DNA from 4 places in the Agrobacterium sp. ES01 genome. Region 3 is predicted to be linked to each of the others. Evidence: riboswitches for the same ligand, from Rfam matches in the RefSeq annotation. Region 3 holds a riboswitch; each other region holds the start of a gene.
What was found. Region 3 has a riboswitch for cobalamin ahead of ACQQ2Q_RS10040 (hypothetical protein). Riboswitches for the same ligand answer to the same signal wherever they lie in the genome.
Positions count from the first base shown of each region.

Region 1: it holds a riboswitch for cobalamin, as region 3 does, so the genes downstream of both, bluB (5,6-dimethylbenzimidazole synthase) here and ACQQ2Q_RS10040 (hypothetical protein) in region 3, are expected to answer to the same signal.
Region 2: it holds a riboswitch for cobalamin, as region 3 does, so the genes downstream of both, ACQQ2Q_RS02330 (ABC transporter ATP-binding protein) here and ACQQ2Q_RS10040 (hypothetical protein) in region 3, are expected to answer to the same signal.
Region 4: it holds a riboswitch for cobalamin, as region 3 does, so the genes downstream of both, ACQQ2Q_RS08910 (aromatic ring-hydroxylating oxygenase subunit alpha) here and ACQQ2Q_RS10040 (hypothetical protein) in region 3, are expected to answer to the same signal.

Region 1 is NZ_JBNQTH010000003.1:274,861-279,306, reverse strand. Features, by position in the region: gene ACQQ2Q_RS10635 (NAD+ synthase) at 1-1,103, shown strand, start outside; gene ACQQ2Q_RS10630 (hypothetical protein) at 1,100-1,438, shown strand; gene ACQQ2Q_RS10625 (TolB family protein) at 1,464-2,294, shown strand; cobalamin riboswitch at 2,340-2,536, shown strand; gene bluB (5,6-dimethylbenzimidazole synthase) at 2,582-3,271, shown strand; gene ACQQ2Q_RS10615 (DUF2865 domain-containing protein) at 3,283-4,368, opposite strand.
Region 2 is NZ_JBNQTH010000001.1:446,971-451,416, reverse strand. Features, by position in the region: gene ACQQ2Q_RS02340 (FecCD family ABC transporter permease) at 1-906, opposite strand, end outside; gene ACQQ2Q_RS02335 (ABC transporter substrate-binding protein) at 906-1,859, opposite strand; gene ACQQ2Q_RS02330 (ABC transporter ATP-binding protein) at 1,862-2,677, opposite strand; cobalamin riboswitch at 2,790-3,003, opposite strand; gene ACQQ2Q_RS02325 (ABC transporter ATP-binding protein) at 3,257-4,009, opposite strand; gene ACQQ2Q_RS02320 (FecCD family ABC transporter permease) at 4,003-4,446, opposite strand, start outside.
Region 3 is NZ_JBNQTH010000003.1:153,479-157,924, reverse strand. Features, by position in the region: gene ACQQ2Q_RS10050 (hypothetical protein) at 1-172, shown strand, start outside; gene ACQQ2Q_RS10045 (acyl-CoA carboxylase subunit beta) at 276-1,808, shown strand; cobalamin riboswitch at 1,874-2,256, shown strand; gene ACQQ2Q_RS10040 (hypothetical protein) at 2,393-2,671, shown strand; gene cobU (bifunctional adenosylcobinamide kinase/adenosylcobinamide-phosphate guanylyltransferase) at 2,673-3,200, shown strand; gene cobW (cobalamin biosynthesis protein CobW) at 3,204-4,286, shown strand; gene cobN (cobaltochelatase subunit CobN) at 4,300-4,446, shown strand, end outside.
Region 4 is NZ_JBNQTH010000002.1:220,724-225,169, forward strand. Features, by position in the region: gene ACQQ2Q_RS08900 (GFA family protein) at 1-227, shown strand, start outside; gene ACQQ2Q_RS08905 (2Fe-2S iron-sulfur cluster-binding protein) at 251-1,333, opposite strand; gene ACQQ2Q_RS08910 (aromatic ring-hydroxylating oxygenase subunit alpha) at 1,335-2,579, opposite strand; cobalamin riboswitch at 2,672-2,877, opposite strand; gene ACQQ2Q_RS08915 (hypothetical protein) at 3,180-3,554, shown strand; gene ACQQ2Q_RS08920 (PQQ-binding-like beta-propeller repeat protein) at 3,554-4,446, shown strand, end outside.

The sequences.
Region 1 (4,446 bases), 120 kb from region 3:
ATCAGGTGGTGTTGCGACAGGTCATCGAGAGCGGACTGCCGCTTCTGTTCGTCAATCAGCTTTGCGGCCAGGACGAACTGGTCTTCGATGGCGCAAGCTTTGCCTTCAACTCAGACAAGACGCTGGCATTCCAGATGAGCCAGTTCGAGGAGACCTTCTATGTCTCCACATGGCGTCGCGAGGAGGACGGCTGGTGCTGTGACAAAGGCCCGATGTCACAGATTCCAGAAGCGGAGGAAGCGGACTACCGCGCCTGCATGCTGGGTTTTCGTGACTATGTGAACAAGAATGGTTTCCGCAGCGTCGTGCTGGGACTGTCCGGTGGCATCGACTCGGCCATTTGCGCGGCCATTGCGGTCGATGCACTGGGTGAGGAGCGCGTGCGCACGGTCATGCTGCCCTATCATTATACCTCCGAGGATTCGCTTAAAGATGCGGCCGATTGCGCCAAGGCTCTTGGTTGCCATTACGACATCGTGCCGATTGCGGAACCTGTAGAAGGCTTCCTGACCGCACTTGGCGAAATGTTCGAGGGCACGGAAAGTGGCGTGACGGAGGAAAACCTGCAAAGCCGCACGCGTGGCACGATCCTGATGGCGATCTCCAACAAGTTCGGTTCGATGGTCGTGACCACCGGCAACAAGTCGGAAATGTCGGTCGGTTATGCGACGCTTTACGGCGACATGAATGGTGGCTTCAATCCCATCAAGGACCTCTACAAGATGCAGGTCTATGCCATTTCTGCCTGGCGCAACGCGCATGTGCCGCCGGGAGCGCTTGGGCCGTCTGGGGAGGTTATCCCAGCCAATATCCTGACCAAGGCACCTTCTGCGGAACTGCGTCCCGATCAGACGGACCAGGATTCCCTGCCACCTTATCCGGTTCTGGATGACATTCTGGAATGCCTGGTGGAAAAGGAGATGTCGGTTGAAGACATCATTGCGCGGGGGCACGACGTCGCGACGGTCCACCGCATCGAGCACCTGCTTTATCTGGCGGAATACAAGCGTCGTCAGTCGGCGCCGGGCGTGAAGATCACCAAGAAGAATTTCGGCCGTGATCGGCGCTATCCGATTACGAACCGGTTCCGGGATCGTGCATGAGCGATCGTACCGAGGATCCGGGCGTTCGGACCGCGATGCCTGAATTCTCGCAGGCTGAGCGAGACTATATCTTTTCCGTCTCGGCGAGCGAAGAGCGGCGCAGCTCGCTCTTCGGTGTGGTGTCGGCCTTTGCCTATTATGCGCCGGCAATCGCCATCGGCGCCTATGGCTTATGGGACGGCGACTTCAAGGTGCTTGGCATCGGTTTCCTGACATTGGTCGCCAGTCTCGTATGGGGCTTTGCGGGCGAGTGGGGTCGCCGCAACGCGTTGCAGACGGGCGTGGCGATTGTCGTCAAGCTGCGGCGTGCGCTGGAACAGCCAACCAGTTTGTAGGCGAATTTGTTATTGGGGAGGGATTATGCGCAGTTCGGTTGAGATCTACGACATGGAGACGCGCGAGTGCGAGGTGGTCTGGCAGACAGACGATCTTGTCGAAGCGCCGAACTGGTCCCGCGACGGCGAATTCCTGATCGTCAATGGAAATGGGCTGCTCTACGCGCTGCCGCTCGGCGATGATGACGCCGAGCCCGAGCTGATCGATACCGGTCTCGCGGTCCGGCTCAATAACGACCATGGACTGTCACCCGACGGCGCATCCATTGCCTTTTCGGATGAGACGCTGTTTGGCAAGTCCTGCATCTATATTCTTGGTGATGGAGATGAGGAGCCGCGTCAGATCACTGCCAATATGCCATCCTATTGGCATGGCTGGTCACCGGACGGACGGGAACTCGCCTATTGCGGTGCGCGCGATGGTGCCTTCGACATCTATACGATTTCGGTCCGTGGTGGCACCGAACGGCGACTGACTTTCGGTGAAGGCCATAATGACGGCCCGGACTATTCGCCGGATGGCGGCTGGATCTATTTCAATTCCAGCCGTACCGGTCTGATGCAGATCTGGCGTATGCGATGCGATGGATCCGGACTGGAACAGCTGACATCGGACGGACAAGGCGATTGGTTCCCGCATCCTTCGCCCAATGGCGAGAAGGTTCTCTTTCTATCCTACGATCCGGATGTCTCCGGCCATCCTCGCGACAAGACTGTACGGCTTCGATTGATGGATGCAGATGGCGGCAATGTCGAGACGCTGTTCGAATTCTTTGGCGGGCAGGGCAGCATCAACGTGCCCAACTGGTCTCCCGACGGAACAGCATTCGCCTTTGTCCGCTATTTCCCCGAATAGACAGGCCGGTGTCGTTGCCGGCGCTTTGCGTTTGCCGTGCTTCGCGCTAAACCAACGTTGTCTGGTGCCCGCGCGAGCGGGAGAATCGGGAAGCCGGTGGAAATCCGGCGCGTGCCCAACGCTGTGAGGCTGATGCACGATCGGGAGTTTCCTGGAAACTCAGGCCACTGGTCTTGCGACCGGGAAGGCGATCGGAGCAGATGATGCCGAGCCAGAAGACCGGCCGGACACGATAGGCTTTGCCTGTGCGGACAGCAGGCGGTCGCAGCATTGTTGGGGATTTGACGATGCACGACGAACCACACGATCATTTCGTGCGGGCAGGGGCTTTTTGCGTTGAAGAACGCAACGCCGTCTACCGCGCCATCCATACCCGCCGTGATGTGCGGGATCAGTTTCTATCCGATCCATTGCCCGATGCATTGATCACTCGACTGCTGGAGGCGGCCCATGCCGCACCGTCCGTCGGGTTCATGCAGCCGTGGAATTTCCTGGTCGTGCGCGATGCTCGGATGCGGGAGGCGGTCTGGCATGCCTTCAGCCGTGCCAATGATGAAGCGGCAGAGATGTTCTCTGGAAGCCAGCGTGACAGCTATATGCAGTTGAAGCTCGAAGGCATCCGCAAGGCGCCGGTGGGAATCTGCATTACTTGCGATCCGACGCGCGGCGGTCCAGTTGTGCTCGGTCGCACGCATAATCCACGCATGGACAGCTATTCCACCGTTTGCGCCGTGCAGAACCTGTGGCTTGCGGCGCGTGCGGAAGGAGTGGGGGTCGGTTGGGTCAGTATCTTTCGCGATGCGGATTTGCGCGCGATCTTCGGCATTCCGGAACATGTCGAGATCATCGGCTGGTTCTGCCTTGGCTATGTCGACAAGCTCTATGATCAGCCGGAACTGGCGCTCAAGGGCTGGCGGCAGCGCTTGCCGCTTGAGGACCTGGTGTTCGAAGAGCGATGGCCCGATGGAGACGGCTGAGCGAATTCGCCTTATTGTACGGGTTGCGCGCCTGACAGTGCCGGGTGCTTCAGGTCGATGCTGCTTGTTTCCTTGGGAAGGAAAACCGGGCCGACCTGCCTTACGGTGCTGGTGCTCGGATCATAGGGGCGCTCCATCGGATCGATGGTGATTTTCTCAGGCGCGATTTTGTCAGGCATGGTCTTGATCGGGGTAATGGCGGAATAAGCCGCAGCGGTGCTCTGCTGACGGTTGGCGTAGCTCAGCGCCTTTTGATGGAAGGCTGTCAGGTTGCAGCCGCAGGCCTTGTCGTCACCGGTCTTGCGGTGGAGATAGGCAAAGGCGCTCGGAAGGTCGCGATAGGGCCGCCCGGTGGACGCTGAGACCATATCCGCGCTCTCCTGGCTCAGCAGGGAGTGATAGTAGAGCTCAGTCTGGGTGCCGGGGCACATATTATCGCAAAGTCCGGCATCGCGTCCGAACATGGCCGGCGTCGCGTTGGACGATATCGGAAAAAAGGCACCGTCGCAGGTGCGCACGCACATGGTTCTAAGTGTTCCGCCCTGACCCTGCAGGCTGGCACGCCACCCGTCGATTGCGTAAGAGTTGCGCATGGCGTCGTCCGGTATCCGCAACGTTCCTGCCGGCGACGAGGCCTGCTCGTCCGCCAAAGGCTGTTCTATCTCATGTCCGGGGAGCGCGTTGCAGCCGTTCTCATCCAAGGCCTTCAGCAGGCGGGCACGCAGGGAGTTGGGAATGGCGCGTCCCTCCTTCAGGCTGTCGCGCTTTTCCTCCAGAATCTGTCGGTTCTGCTGCATGCGTTCCAGTGAGGACGTCAACGTATCGCAAGAGGAATTGCCGTTTGGGCCGAAGGTGACAATGCTGGAGTTGTCGCAATGCAGGCGGCGAATATCCTGCTTTGTCTTGCGGATTTCGAATTTCTGCCGGGCAATTGCGCTGGAATAGCTTCGGATCTCGGCATTGTCGGCGCTTACTGTCTGTGGTGCCGATACCAGTCGATCCCGCAGCCTGTCACAGACCACTGTCGCGTTGGCGGCAGCAGGCAGCGCCACCAATGTGGCAATCATCAACAGCAGGGTGTCACGACCTACAATCACGTGGCTTTCCCGTTTGGCCCTATGCGTCATGCATTGTTGCAGACATCATAAGACTTTGCCGTGTTCTCGCCAACCGCC
Region 2 (4,446 bases), on a different contig from region 3:
CGGCAGCACCCGGCGATAATCGCCTCCGACCACCATGCGCACCAGATGCGGCACCATCAGCCCGACAAAGGATATGATGCCGGAAAAGGCAACGGCTGCACCGGTCAGAAGCGCGCAGACGACAAACACCGTCATGCGAAAGCGACCGGCAGAGACGCCAAGGGTGGTCGCACTCTCGTCGCCCAGCGTCATCGCGTTGAAATTGCGTGCGTTATAAACCAGATAGCCACCGCAGATGAAAAGGGCGGCCAGCGGATAGGAAAGCTGGTTCCATTGGGCAAGCCCCAGCCCGCCCAGCATCCAGAAGACCACGGTATGCGTGGCGCGCGGGTCGCCCAGAAAAATTGCCAGACTGCCAAGCGAGGTCAGCACGAAGGAGATGGCGACGCCCGAGAGAATGAGCCGGCTCGCATCGCTCGCATGGGCAAAGCGCGCAACCGCCACCACCAGCAGCGTGCTGCCGAGTGCGCCCAAAAAGGCAAACAGCGGCACGGTGATGAGGCCCAGGAACATGCCGGTATGCAGCAGCACGATGATCGCGCCAAGCGCAGCCCCCGACGAGATGCCGAGCAGATGCGGATCGGCCAGTGTGTTGCGGGTCACGGCCTGAAGGGCCGCACCCACCAGTGCCAGACTTGCCCCGATGGACGCGCCCAGCAGCGCCCGCGGTAGGCGCACCTGCCAGACGATATTGTCGCGACCGGCACTCCAGTCGGCCTCCAGGCCGGACATGCCCAGATGGCTGAGGGTGATCTTCCACACATGGGCAAGCGGAATGGCGGTCGCGCCAAAGCTCACGCCAGCCGCAATGGTCGCGACCAGAGCCAGGATCAGCGCCACCACCAGCCACGGCATCAGATGCACGATGGCGTGGCGCGGGCCGTAGATGAAATGCCGGTGGCTCATCAGCGAACCGGCGGGTTGAAGGCAGCAGCCAGCGTCTTGATGGCCTCGATATTGCGCGGGCCGGGCGTTGCCTCGGCATAGGGCAGCACCACGAAGCGATTGTTCTTCACCGCTGGGATATCCTGGAAGGCCGGATTGTCACGCATGAAGGCGATCTTCTGTTCGGCGCTCACTTCGCCGTAATCGACAACCACCACCACATCCGGATTGCGCTCGATCACGCCTTCCCAGCCAACCGTGGTCCAGCTGGTTTCCACATCGTCCATGATATTGGTGCCGCCGGCAGCCTCGATCAGCGCGGTCGGCATGGCATAGCGCCCGGCGGTAAAGGGTTTTTCCTCGCCGGAATCGTAGACAAAGACCTTGAGCGGCCCCTTGCGCTCCGGCAGATCCGCCATCGCCTCGGCGAGCTGCTGCTTGTAGCCGGCGACCAGTGTCTCGGCGCGTTCCGCCACGCCGAAGATGCGGCCAAGATTGAGAATGTCGCCATACATGTCGTCCATCGACGACTTCGACTTCTTCATGATGTGGATGCAGCTTTCGGTCAGCTCATAGACCTTGATGCCGAAGGGCGTCAGCGTGTCGGGCGTGACCTCGCCGCCCACCTTCATGCCGTAGTTCCAGCCGGCAAACAGGAAATCGGCGTCGGCACCCAGCAACACTTCCTTGGTCGGATAAGTGGGCGTCAGTTCCGGCAGGGCTGCGATGTCGGCGGTCAGCGTCTCGTCCAGCGTCTTCCAGCCGGTCACCCCGGTATAGCCGGCCATATTGCCGGTCAGACCGAGCGCCAGCATCATTTCCGTGAGGTTGACGTCGTTGGAGACGGCCCGTTTCGGTGCCGCATCGAAGGTCACCTCGCGGTCGCAGCTTTTGACCGTGACCGGAAAACCGGATGCGGCAGCCGTTGTTGCCGAAAGGGCGAGTGCGGACAGAAGCAATGGGGCGAGACGCATGATTATTTCCCTGAAATGGATGGCTGAAGATGGAATGAAAAACGCGGCCGCCCGGTGACCGGGTGACTGTCGATCACGGTTTCCACGGCAAAGGTGTCGCGGATCGCATCGGGCGTGAGCACATGGCCGGCGGCACCGAAATCGACCTGGCGGCCCCTGGCCAGCACCAGCACATGATCGGCATGGGCAGAGGCCAGCGACAGATCGTGCAGCGACACGATCACCGTGGTTGGCAGATGCGACAACAGCGCCAGGACTTCGAGCTGATGGCGGATATCCAGGTGGTTGGTGGGCTCGTCGAGAATCAGCAGGTCGGGCTTTTGCGCAAGCGCACGCGCAATCATCACCCGCTGCTTTTCGCCACCGGACAGCGAGGCGAAATTGCGCGATGCCACATGGTCGATCTTCATCAGGGACAGCGCGTCCCCGATTGCGGCATAGACCGCGTTCCGGCTCATGCCTGATAGATGGGGCGACAGCCCAAGTTCGACGATTTCGGCGACCGTCAGCCCGAAATCGGTGGCAGGTTCCTGCAAAACCGTTGCAATCCGTCGTGCGACATCGCGCGGCTGCATGTCCCACACATCGGCGCCATCCAGCAGGATACGGCCGCAAGAGGGGCGGTGATAGCGGTAAAGACAGCGCAGCAGGCTGGACTTGCCGGCGCCATTGGGCCCGACTATGGCCAGCATCCGGCCGGCCTCGACGGCAAAATCGATCTCGCAGACAAGGGACGGCCCGCGATGCGGTCCCCAGCTCAAGCCTTCGACGGCAAGCCGGGCCGGACTAGAGCCGATCAGGGACGACGGCAGTTCCATCGCAAGCCTCCACGCAAGAAGCGGGGGAGCGGGAAGAGCCTATGCGGCCGTCAACAGCAATGTGAACGTCGAACGCCATCAATCTTTCCCCTTGGCTCACCCCGGCCAGGTTTCTTCAGACATGTCGAGGGCAGGTCTCCTGACTTGCGGGTCACAGCGCCCCCGGACCTTCCCGGCCTTTCGGCCAGTGGCATTCCCGGGTGAACTCACCGCTCACAGTTGCGGGGACAGTCACGGATTTGCGCCCTTTTGGGTACGTCTCACCGTGTTCCCTTTTAATCCCCTCCAGCGCATGCCTTCGGAGAACCTTCAACGGGGATGGGTGTAATTATATTACGTCGGGACGTCAATGGGGAATTTGCGGTCGAGCGGCAACGCAAACATTGGCGGTCCCTGAACCCGTCGTCATTCCTGTGCCTACACAGGCCTCCAGCCGACGCGCATCTGCGTGCCGGGAGGGTGTGGTGCCCTACCGTGCATCGTCGAAGGGTGCTTCCCCGCGCGCCAGAGATCGCGCTCGCTGATGGAACCCGGGTCAGGTCCGGGGTGACGGCGGAAGAAGGGATTGAGGTGATGCCCTCAAACGGTCCCATCCACAATCACCAGCGGTCGCCCTTGCGTGCAGGCTTCTATCCGGGCGTGGACCTTGTAGACCTCGGCCAGCATCGCCGGCGTGATGACCTCGGCTGTCGGGCCGTCGGCCACCAGATGGCCGTTGGAGACGATCATGGTGTGGTCGCAGTAGCGCATGGCGTGGTTGAGGTCGTGAAGCGCGATCAGCACGGCCATGCCGCTTTTGCGGGCAAGGCGGTGCATATATTCCAGCACCTCGATCTGGCGGAAGAGATCGAGCGCCGAGGTCGGCTCATCCATCAGGAGGATCTTCGGCTTGCGCACCAGCGCCTGGGCAATCGCCACCAGCTGGCGCTGGCCGCCCGACAGGGCACCCAGATCGCGGAAGGCCAGATCGGCAATGCCGAGCGAGGCCAGAATGCCGTCGATTTCGGCCAGTTCATCGTCGCCAACGCGCCAGCTGCCGCCCTGCTTGGCGGCCAGAAGCACGCTTTCGTAAACGGTCAGAACCGCATTCGCGCCGGTATCCTGGGGCATGTAACAGATGGCGTTGGAGGTCGCCTCCGTGCCCGACACATGCACAACGCCATCGCCCGACAACAGGCCTGCAATGCGCTTGAACAATGTCGACTTGCCAGCCGCATTGGGGCCGATGATGGCGGTCAGTGCGCCGCCATGGATGGCACCGGTGGTGATGTCGGAGAAGATCGTGGTGCGGCCATAGCGGGCACCGATCTTTTCGAGGGAGAGGGCTACCATGCGCGCCGCCTGTTGGTGAAGATGAGCGAGAAGAAGAAGGGGACGCCGACCAGAGCCGTGATCACGCCGATCGGCAGGATTGCGCCGGGGATCAGCATTTTCGACACCACCGAGGTGGCCGACAGCATCAATGCGCCGCAGATGGCAGAGCCCGCCATGAAGAAGCGTTGATCCTCGCCGACCACCATGCGGGCGATATGCGGGCCGACCAGGCCGATAAAGCCGATCGTGCCGACAAAGGAGACCGGGATGGCCGCCAGGAGGCTGACCAAAAGCATGGTCTCCAGCCGAAGCCGCTTGACGTTGACGCCGAACGAGGCGGCCTTGTCGTCACCCAGGCGAAGCGCTGTCAGCGCCCAGGCATTGCGGGCAAAGAGCGGCAGAACGACAACGAGGATTGCACCGGTGACCGCAACCTTGCCCCAGGTGGCTTTGGT
Region 3 (4,446 bases):
CGACGCCTTCGTGCAAAAGCCTGACGTCGCCGTCGAAGTCGTGAAGCCGACTGTGCGGTCGGGGACGAATCTGGAAGACGGGGCCAATGCCAGCATCAGCTTGTCACCGGCTCCAAAGGTGGAGACAGCTGCACCGAAATGCGCGTCCAATGACCCTGCCTGCAAACCATAGGCTGTCTCTTTCGGGTCCTAATACCAATAGCGAAGGCTGTTGCGCTTCAATCCGCAGCGTTGTCATGGTAAGCCCGCACATTCGTTGAGGATGAGGGGCTGCCATGAAGGAAATTCTCCGGGAACTTGAAGAGCGTCGCGAAAAAGCGCGGCTTGGCGGCGGACAGACGCGCATCGATGCCCAGCACAAGCGCGGCAAGCTGACTGCGCGCGAACGCATCGACATCTTTCTGGATGAGGGCTCCTTCGAGGAATTCGACATGTTCGTCGAGCACCGTTGCTCGGATTTCGGCATGGAGAATACGCGCATTTCGGGGGACGGTGTCGTCACCGGATGGGGCACGGTCAACGGCAGAACGGTCTTTGTCTTTGCCAAGGACTTTACCGTGTTCGGCGGTTCGCTGTCGGAGGCGCATGCCGAGAAGATCTGCAAGATCCAGGATATGGCGCTTAGAAACCGTGCGCCGATTATCGGGATCTATGACGCCGGCGGTGCGCGCATCCAGGAGGGTGTGGCAGCGCTTGGCGGTTATGCAGAGGTGTTCCAGCGCAATGTGCTGGCCTCTGGTGTCATTCCGCAGATTTCGGTGATCATGGGGCCCTGCGCCGGCGGTGACGTCTATTCGCCGGCCATGACCGATTTCATCTTCATGGTGCGCGATACCTCCTATATGTTCGTGACAGGCCCCGATGTGGTGAAGACCGTGACCAACGAGACGGTGACTGCGGAAGAATTGGGTGGAGCCTCTATCCACACGACCAAATCATCGATCGCCGATGGCGCCTATGAAAACGACGTGGAAGCGCTGCTGCAGGTGCGCCGGTTGATCGAGCTTCTGCCGCAGTCGAATACGGCGCCAGTTCCCGAGATCGAGTGCTTTCAGCCCGTTGACCAGACCGATACGTCTCTCGACACGCTGGTGCCTGCCAATGCCAACAAACCCTACGACATCAAGGAACTGGTCCTGAAGACGGCGGATGAAGGCGATTTCTTCGAGATCCAGGCAAGCTTCGCCAAGAATATCGTCTGTGGTTTCGGTCGCATCGAGGGGTCGACCGTCGGCTTTGTCGCCAACCAGCCAATGGTGCTGGCCGGCGTCCTTGATTCCGATGCCAGCCGCAAGGCTGCACGCTTCGTCCGCTTTTGCGATTGCTTCAACATTCCGATTGTCACCTTTGTCGATGTGCCGGGCTTTCTGCCGGGCACAGCGCAGGAATATGGCGGATTGATCAAGCATGGCGCCAAGCTGCTGTTTGCCTATGCCGAGGCGACCGTGCCGAAGCTGACTGTGATTACCCGCAAGGCCTTCGGTGGCGCTTACGATGTGATGGCGTCAAAGCATCTGCGTGGTGACATCAACTATGCCTGGCCAACGGCGCAGATCGCGGTGATGGGGGCCAAGGGTGCGGTCGAGATCATTTTCCGCAAGGATATCGCTGATCCAGACAAGATTGCCCAGCACACCAAGATGTATGAAGACCGCTTCCTGTCGCCGTTCGCGGCCGCCGAGCGTGGCTATATCGACGAGATCATCCGTCCGCAATCGACCCGCCGACGGCTGGCGCGCGGGTTGAAGATGCTGCGTAACAAGGACCTGTCCAATCCTTGGAAGAAACACGACAACATTCCTCTGTGAGCGAAGTCGTCCCCTGTCTTTTGAGGTCGCCGGTTTGATTGACTTCATTCGGCGGAACGCATAATCATGCGGGAGAATTGGATGGTTTCCGCTTCATCCTGGGATGACGCGGAGAGCAAAAGGGAATGCGACGGATGGACCCAAACAGGGCGTCCCAATCGCAGCCGACCCCGCGACTGTAGAGCGGCGAGGCTTTCTCATCCGTTTGTGCTGAAGACTGTCGAGATCGACCGCATGGTGCGGCGGCAGGTGGTCTTCCTGCAGGCGGAAAAGCCACTGAAAATGTGGTGCGAATAACCGGGGTTGGACGCCTCCTTATCTACGAATCGTCCGCCTTTCGCATCACGGTAGTTTTCGGGAAGGTGAGGGAAAGCCGTGGGCAAATGCGCGTGACTGCGCTGCGCCCGAAGCCGCGAGCCAGGAGACCTGCCGTCCTTCAGGGCCTGACGCCCGAAACTGGGGTATCTCCCCGTTGCCAGCACGGAGGTTGTCGTGGCGACATTTGGTGAAGCGCCCTTGCGGTCGCGTCTACGCTGTTGTTGCTGCCGGGAGGTCGCGTGCATTGCATGCGACATGCAAACCCGATGAAGCCTTCTGCATTGTTCAAACGCTGGACGGTCCTCTTGCTGGTCGTGGCCGCGCTGTTCTTTGCCATTCTGCCGCGCTTTATCGGTCGCAACGCCGAAGACCTGAATTCTGCCGCCGACGCGGAGGTGGAGCTACCCAATGTGGACAAGCTCCTGCCCGAGGAAGACAAGAGCAATCCCGATTTTGCCATTTCCGGCAAGGCGACCGCTAAGGATCGTACCGTGATCATCGGCAAGCCCGGCGGCCTGTTCGGCTCGTCCGACAAGGTGAATTGACGTGGCAGCGGATAAAACCAGAAATGTGACATTTGTTCTGGGTGGTGCGCGCTCCGGAAAGTCGCGTTTTGCCGAAAACATTGTCACAGATACGTGTCTGGACCGACATTACATCGCAACAGGACAGGCCTTCGATGACGAGATGCGGGCGCGCATCGCGGCCCATCGTTCGGATCGGGGTGAGGGGTGGATCACCCACGAGGCGCCACTCGAGCTGGTTGAGACGCTGACCTCGTCCAGCGCGTCACAGAATGCCGTTCTGGTCGATTGTCTGACGCTCTGGGTGTCCAATCTGATGCTGGCGGACAAGGATGTGGAGGGGCAGAGCGCCGGGCTGGCTGACTGCCTTCGCCATCTCTCAGGAGAGATCGTGATCGTTGCCAATGAAGTTGGGCTTGGGATCGTGCCGGATAATCGCATGGCGCGCAAATTTCGCGACCATGCGGGGCGGCTCAACCAGATGATCGCCGCACAAGCGGACACAGTGTATTTCGTAGCGGCCGGTTTGCCGCTGAAAATGAAGGGTTAAATCATGCTGCAGGCCAAAATTCCGGCAACCGTCATCACCGGCTTTCTCGGATCGGGAAAGACCACGATTATCCGCAACATGCTGATGAATGCCGGCGGCAAGAAGATCGCCCTCATAATCAACGAATTCGGTGATCTGGGTGTCGATGGCGATGTGCTGAAGGGCTGCGGTGCCGATAATTGCACCGAAGACGACATCATCGAGCTCACCAATGGCTGCATATGCTGCACGGTCGCCGATGACTTCATTCCGACCATGGAAAAGCTCCTGGACCGGCCAGACCGCCCCGATCACATCGTGATCGAGACATCGGGGCTTGCCTTGCCGCAGCCGCTGGTCGCGGCGTTTAACTGGCCGGGTATCAAGACGCGGGTGACGGTGGATGGCGTGGTCACGGTCGTCGATAGTGCAGCGGTCGCTGCCGGGCGCTTTGCCGATGATCACGACAAGGTGGACGCGCTTCGTGCGCTCGATGACAATCTTGACCACGAAAGCCCGATTGAGGAACTGTTCGAGGATCAGCTCACTTGCGCTGACCTGATCATACTCAACAAGGCCGATCTTCTGGAGGCCGAGGCGCTTGCCGACGTCAAGTCAAAGGTTGCCGGCCGCATTGCCCGCAAACCGTCATTGATCGAGGCCCGCCATGGCGAGGTTCCGGCACTGGTGCTTCTGGGGCTTGGTGCCGCTACGGAAGGCGACATCGACAATCGCAAGTCTCACCACGAGCTGGAGCATGCTGCGGCGCATGAGAGTGGCGACGACCATGATCATCTTCATCACCATGACCACGATGAATTCGAGAGCTTCGCGCTCACACTGCCATCGATTACCGATCCGGCAGCCTTTGCGGAGACGCTGAAGAACATCATTTCCGACCATGACATTCTGCGTCTCAAAGGGTTCATCGACGTGCCGGGCAAGCCGATGCGGCTTGTCATTCAGGCCGTGGGCACCCGCATCGACACCTATTTCGACAGGCCCTGGGCAGCCGGCGAAAAGCGCGAAACCCGGATCGTGGTCATCGGCCTGCATGACTGGGATTTCGGCGCAGTTGTCGAAGCGGTGGAAGGGGCGGCGGCTTAGCCGTCGTTAGGCAATGCACCTTCTGCTCGCCCAGAAAGGCACGATTGCCGACAGTGACGAGGCCATCGATCTGGGACAGACGCCGGGCGATGTGTTGTTCCTGTCTGCCGCCGATACCGAGCTTGCCGCCATCGCGGCTGCCTACCGCATGGTGGCCCCT
Region 4 (4,446 bases), on a different contig from region 3:
AAACGCGCGCTTATCAAGGACGGCATTTTTGCCCGCGCTGTGGATCGTCCGTCTTTTCATGCAGCGGCGATGAGATCGAGGTCAATCTCGGATCGCTCGATCAGCCCAATCGACTGGTCCCGACCTACGAGCTCTGGACGGTGAGGCGCGAAAACTGGTTGCCGCCATTTCCGCTGCAAAGGCGCTACGACCGCGATCGGGAGAGTGATGAGCGCTCCGAAGAATAGATCGCGGTCGTGAAATCGAGGGTTTAAGCTTCGATCTCGACGGGTGTCAGCGGACGTGAGCAGCAGGCGAGGATATAGCCTTCCTCGATCTCTTCTTCGAGAATGCCGCCATTATGCTGCATGTCGACTTCGCCCTTGAGCTTCATCACCTTGCAGGTGCCGCAAAGCCCGGATTCGCAGGCAGCGGCAATTCGCACACCCGAGGCACGCGCGGCCTGAAGCAGGGTGTGGCCCGGCTCGCACAGACCGTCCTTGCCCGACATGGCGAATGTGACCTTGGTCGGCTTTTCGCCGTCAGCATAATCGGGCACCACGATCGGGGCAGGGGCAGCGGCCGGCAGGAAGGCTTCTTCATGATAGTGGTCCATGTCGAAGCCCGCACTTTGAAGTGCGTCCTTGACCGTCGCCATGAAGGGCGCAGGACCGCAACAGAAGACCTTGCGGTCGAGGAAGTCGGGCACCAGAAGCGAGATCTTGGCCCGGTCCACCCAACCCTTCAGGCCCGACCACAGCTGCGTGCGCTCCAGCTGCTCGACGATAAAGCCGAGCGTGAAATGCGGCATGTAGCGCGCCTTGTATTCCAGCTCCCAGCGGAAGATGATATCGTTGGGCGAGCGGGCGCAGTGGACGAAGGCGATGTCGCTGTCGGGTTCGCGGTCCGAGAGATCGCGGGTCATCGACATCATCGGTGTAATGCCGGAGCCGGCCGAGATGAACAGGTATTTGTCGCCGGGATGACGGACATAGGAAAAGTCGCCAACCGGCCCATAGGCCTTGAGTTTCATGCCCGGTTGCAGATGTTCCATCATCCAGCGTGTGCCGATGGAATCCTTCTGCGCCTTGGCCGTCACCTGAATGGTGTAGGGACGCGACGGCGTGGACGAGATCGTATAGGTGCGCATGACCGGTTCCGGCCCCACCGGCAGTTCCAGCGTGAGGAACTGACCCGGCTGGTATCGGAACCAGTGGCCCGGATGGTCAGACTTGAAGGTGAAGGTCATCACATCCGGTGTTTCCGGCGTCCAAGCGACACATTCGAGCATATGCTCCTTGTCGCTCCAGGGCCGCATTTCATCGACATGCCTGTATGTTTTGTCTTTTGCCATTTTATGCCACGACCGAGAGTGGAGCCTTGTCGCCCTGCAGGCGGTTGACCATGAAATTGGCGTACCATTCGACAAACTGCATCACGCCGCCTTCATGTTCGACGGAGTAGGGGCCGGGCTCATAGGCCGGCGAGCGGATGCCGAAGGCGTTTTCTTCAACGATGGAGCGGTCCTGGTCGTTGGTCATGTTCCACACATGGGTCAGCTTTTCGACGTCATAGTCGACGCCTTCCACCGCGTCCTTGTGAACGAGCCATGTCGTCGTGACCGCCGTCTCTTCTGCAGACAGCGGCAGCACGCGGAAGGAAATCGCATGGTCGCCGAGAATGTGGTTCCACGTGGTTGGATAGTGGAACAGCAGCATGGTGCCGATATTGGAGATGTTGACGTCGCCTGACAGCGGCTTCTTCACCGCCGGCTTGCCGTCCATGGTGTAGCTCTCCGCACCGGGGATCAGCGGCATGCGGGCAACGCGGAACTGGCCTGTCGGATCCATCAGGAACTCGCTCGGCAGCCCACCGGCTTCGCAACGGGCCCAATGCTCGGCAATGACCGGATCGTCGCCGGCGCCTTGCACGCCGGTCGCAGTCGGCGCTTCCGGATAGGTTCGGCAAAGTTCGGGATGGTTGCCGGCGCAGTGATAGCACTCGCGATTGTTTTCCCAGACGAGCTTCCAGTTGCCTTTTTCGATAATGGTCGAGCGGGCGGCAACCTTGGCTTCGGCCAGACGGTGCGGCGCCATATAGGGTTCGATACTGGCGCGCATCGGCGCAAAATCGGCAGGCTCCTGCGCAAGACAGACGAAGATATAGCCGGCTACACTCTCGCAGGCGACGGGCTTCAGGCCAAACTCTGCCTTGTCGAAGCTTTCACCCATCTGCCGGGCAAAGACCAGCGAGCCGTCGAGGTCGTAGGTCCAGTTGTGGTAGGGGCAAACCATCTTGGCCGCCGCGCCGCGCTCGGACGTGCAAACGCGATGCCCGCGATGGCGACACGTGTTGTGGAAAGCGCGAATGACGCCATCCTTGCCGCGCACGACGACCACGGGATAGTCGCCGATCTGCACGGTGAAATAATTGCCGGCGCGGGGAACCTCGCAGTCATGGCCGATAAACAGCCAGTCACGGTACCAGATGGTCTCCATGTCCAGCTTGAAAATGTCCTCATCGATATAAAAGGGCTGCTCCAGGGAGAAGCCTTCGCGGCGGTTCTTAAGTTGCCGCAAAACTGTCGTCTGCAAATCCATTTGCGCCCTCATTGATGTTCATTGGCGGACGCAGAAAAGCAATGCGGCCTCTTGGGTTTGCCGCATGTGCCCGGACCGCCCGCCGCGGCCGAAACTGACATGTCTACAAGGCTGGTTTCCGGGCTCCGGAGCTGTCCATCATGGACCATCCGACTCCTTCCCAGGCTTGTCTGCCCAGTGGCCTCCCGTCGGATTTTTCGCTCCGCCACCGTTGCGGGGGCAGCGCCGGATTTAGACCGGCTTCCCAATTCTCCGCTCCGCCTCCCTGCGGCCCGGCACCTTGGATTGAGATCATACTAGCGGCTATGCGGGGGTGCGATGCGATGGAAAGCGACATCGAGAATGCGCAATTTGAATAGTCGCTGAAAACTGTGTCCGCCCCTTGGTTGCCGTCTGGTCACGACACGGCGGCGCTTCGAACTATTTCGCTAATGTGCAAGGCGCGATGGATCCTATCGCCAAGTTGTGCGTTCACCCCAACAAGGGGTGAGTAGTGCAGACCCTGAAAACGGTCAAAACAAAGTGGTTTCGTTCAATCACACGGCGGGTGGTTGGGCACAGTTTTGCGTTTTGGGCCGTCCCAACTCGAAGAGGAAAGTCATGAACAATCCAAATTATTATTACCCATTGGGAATTTGGGTGCTTGCTGTCGGCGCTGCCCTCGGCCTTGCCGTCGCACTCTATAATTTTGTTGTCCCGCTCACGGGCGTCAACGGTTCGATCGGAGCGGGTCTGGTGGTGTTTTCCACGGCCATCATGTTGTTGGCGGCGTTGTTTTTCCCGATTTTCGGCCATGGTGCGCTGAGAAACGTCGTACGCGCATTAATAGTACTCGACATCGTCTGCACGGCAGCTGCCGGATATTTTCTGCATGAATGGTTGCTGATTGGCGCCATGGTTGTGGCCCTGATCGGTGCGATCTGGGAGATCGCCCAGCCTTCGCCTGCCGCAACGACATTTCAAGGAGCAGCATGATGAAGCGGATGAATATCGTTTTTGCAAGCGGCCTCATCCTGGCCGCATTGGGCACCGCCGCCTATGCCCAGGATACCACCCAGCCCGAAGCGCCGGCGGCTCCGTCAGCCGGCACCACACTCGAACAGGACAGCACGGCGCCAAGCGCGCCTTCGACATCCGATAGCGCCGATACGGCCGCGCCGTCTACGCCCCCGGCGCTTGCGGACGCAACGCCCAAGCCGGACCGCTATCCGGGCGTCGCCGATCCGACATTCAACACCACGCCGCGTCAGCGCACGAATATTCCGATGATGCCGAAAACGGCGACATGGGACAGTTTTCACGGACAGCTGAATGCGCAGAAATATTCTCCGCTGACCGAGATTACGACCGATAATGTCAAGGACCTGAAAAAGGTGTGGGACATGCATACCGGCGACGTGTCTGACGGCAGCGGCGGCACGCCGGCGACGGTGTGGTCGGCAACGCCCGTCTTTGCCAATGACACGCTGTATATCGGTACGCCCTTTTACCGCATTCTGGCGCTCGATCCCGCAACCGGGAAAGAGAAATGGCACTTCGATACCGATTCCACGCTGGAGGCCCTGACGCAGCCGGCGCTCAAGAATCGCGGCGTTTCCTATTGGCAATCGAAAAATCCGGTCGCCGGCGAGCCGTGCCAGAAGATCGTCTATATCGGCACCATGGATGCCCAGCTCTTTGCGGTCGATGCCGATACCGGCAAGGCCTGCGAGAAATTCGGCAATAACGGCGTTCTCGACGCCAATCAGTGGAACACCATCAATGACCGCTTCCCGTTCTCGCTGCTGCAGCCGCCAACCGTGGCCGGCAATCACGTGATCATCGGCTGGGCCGGCAAGGACTGGGCCTTTGCCGAAGCACCTCCGGG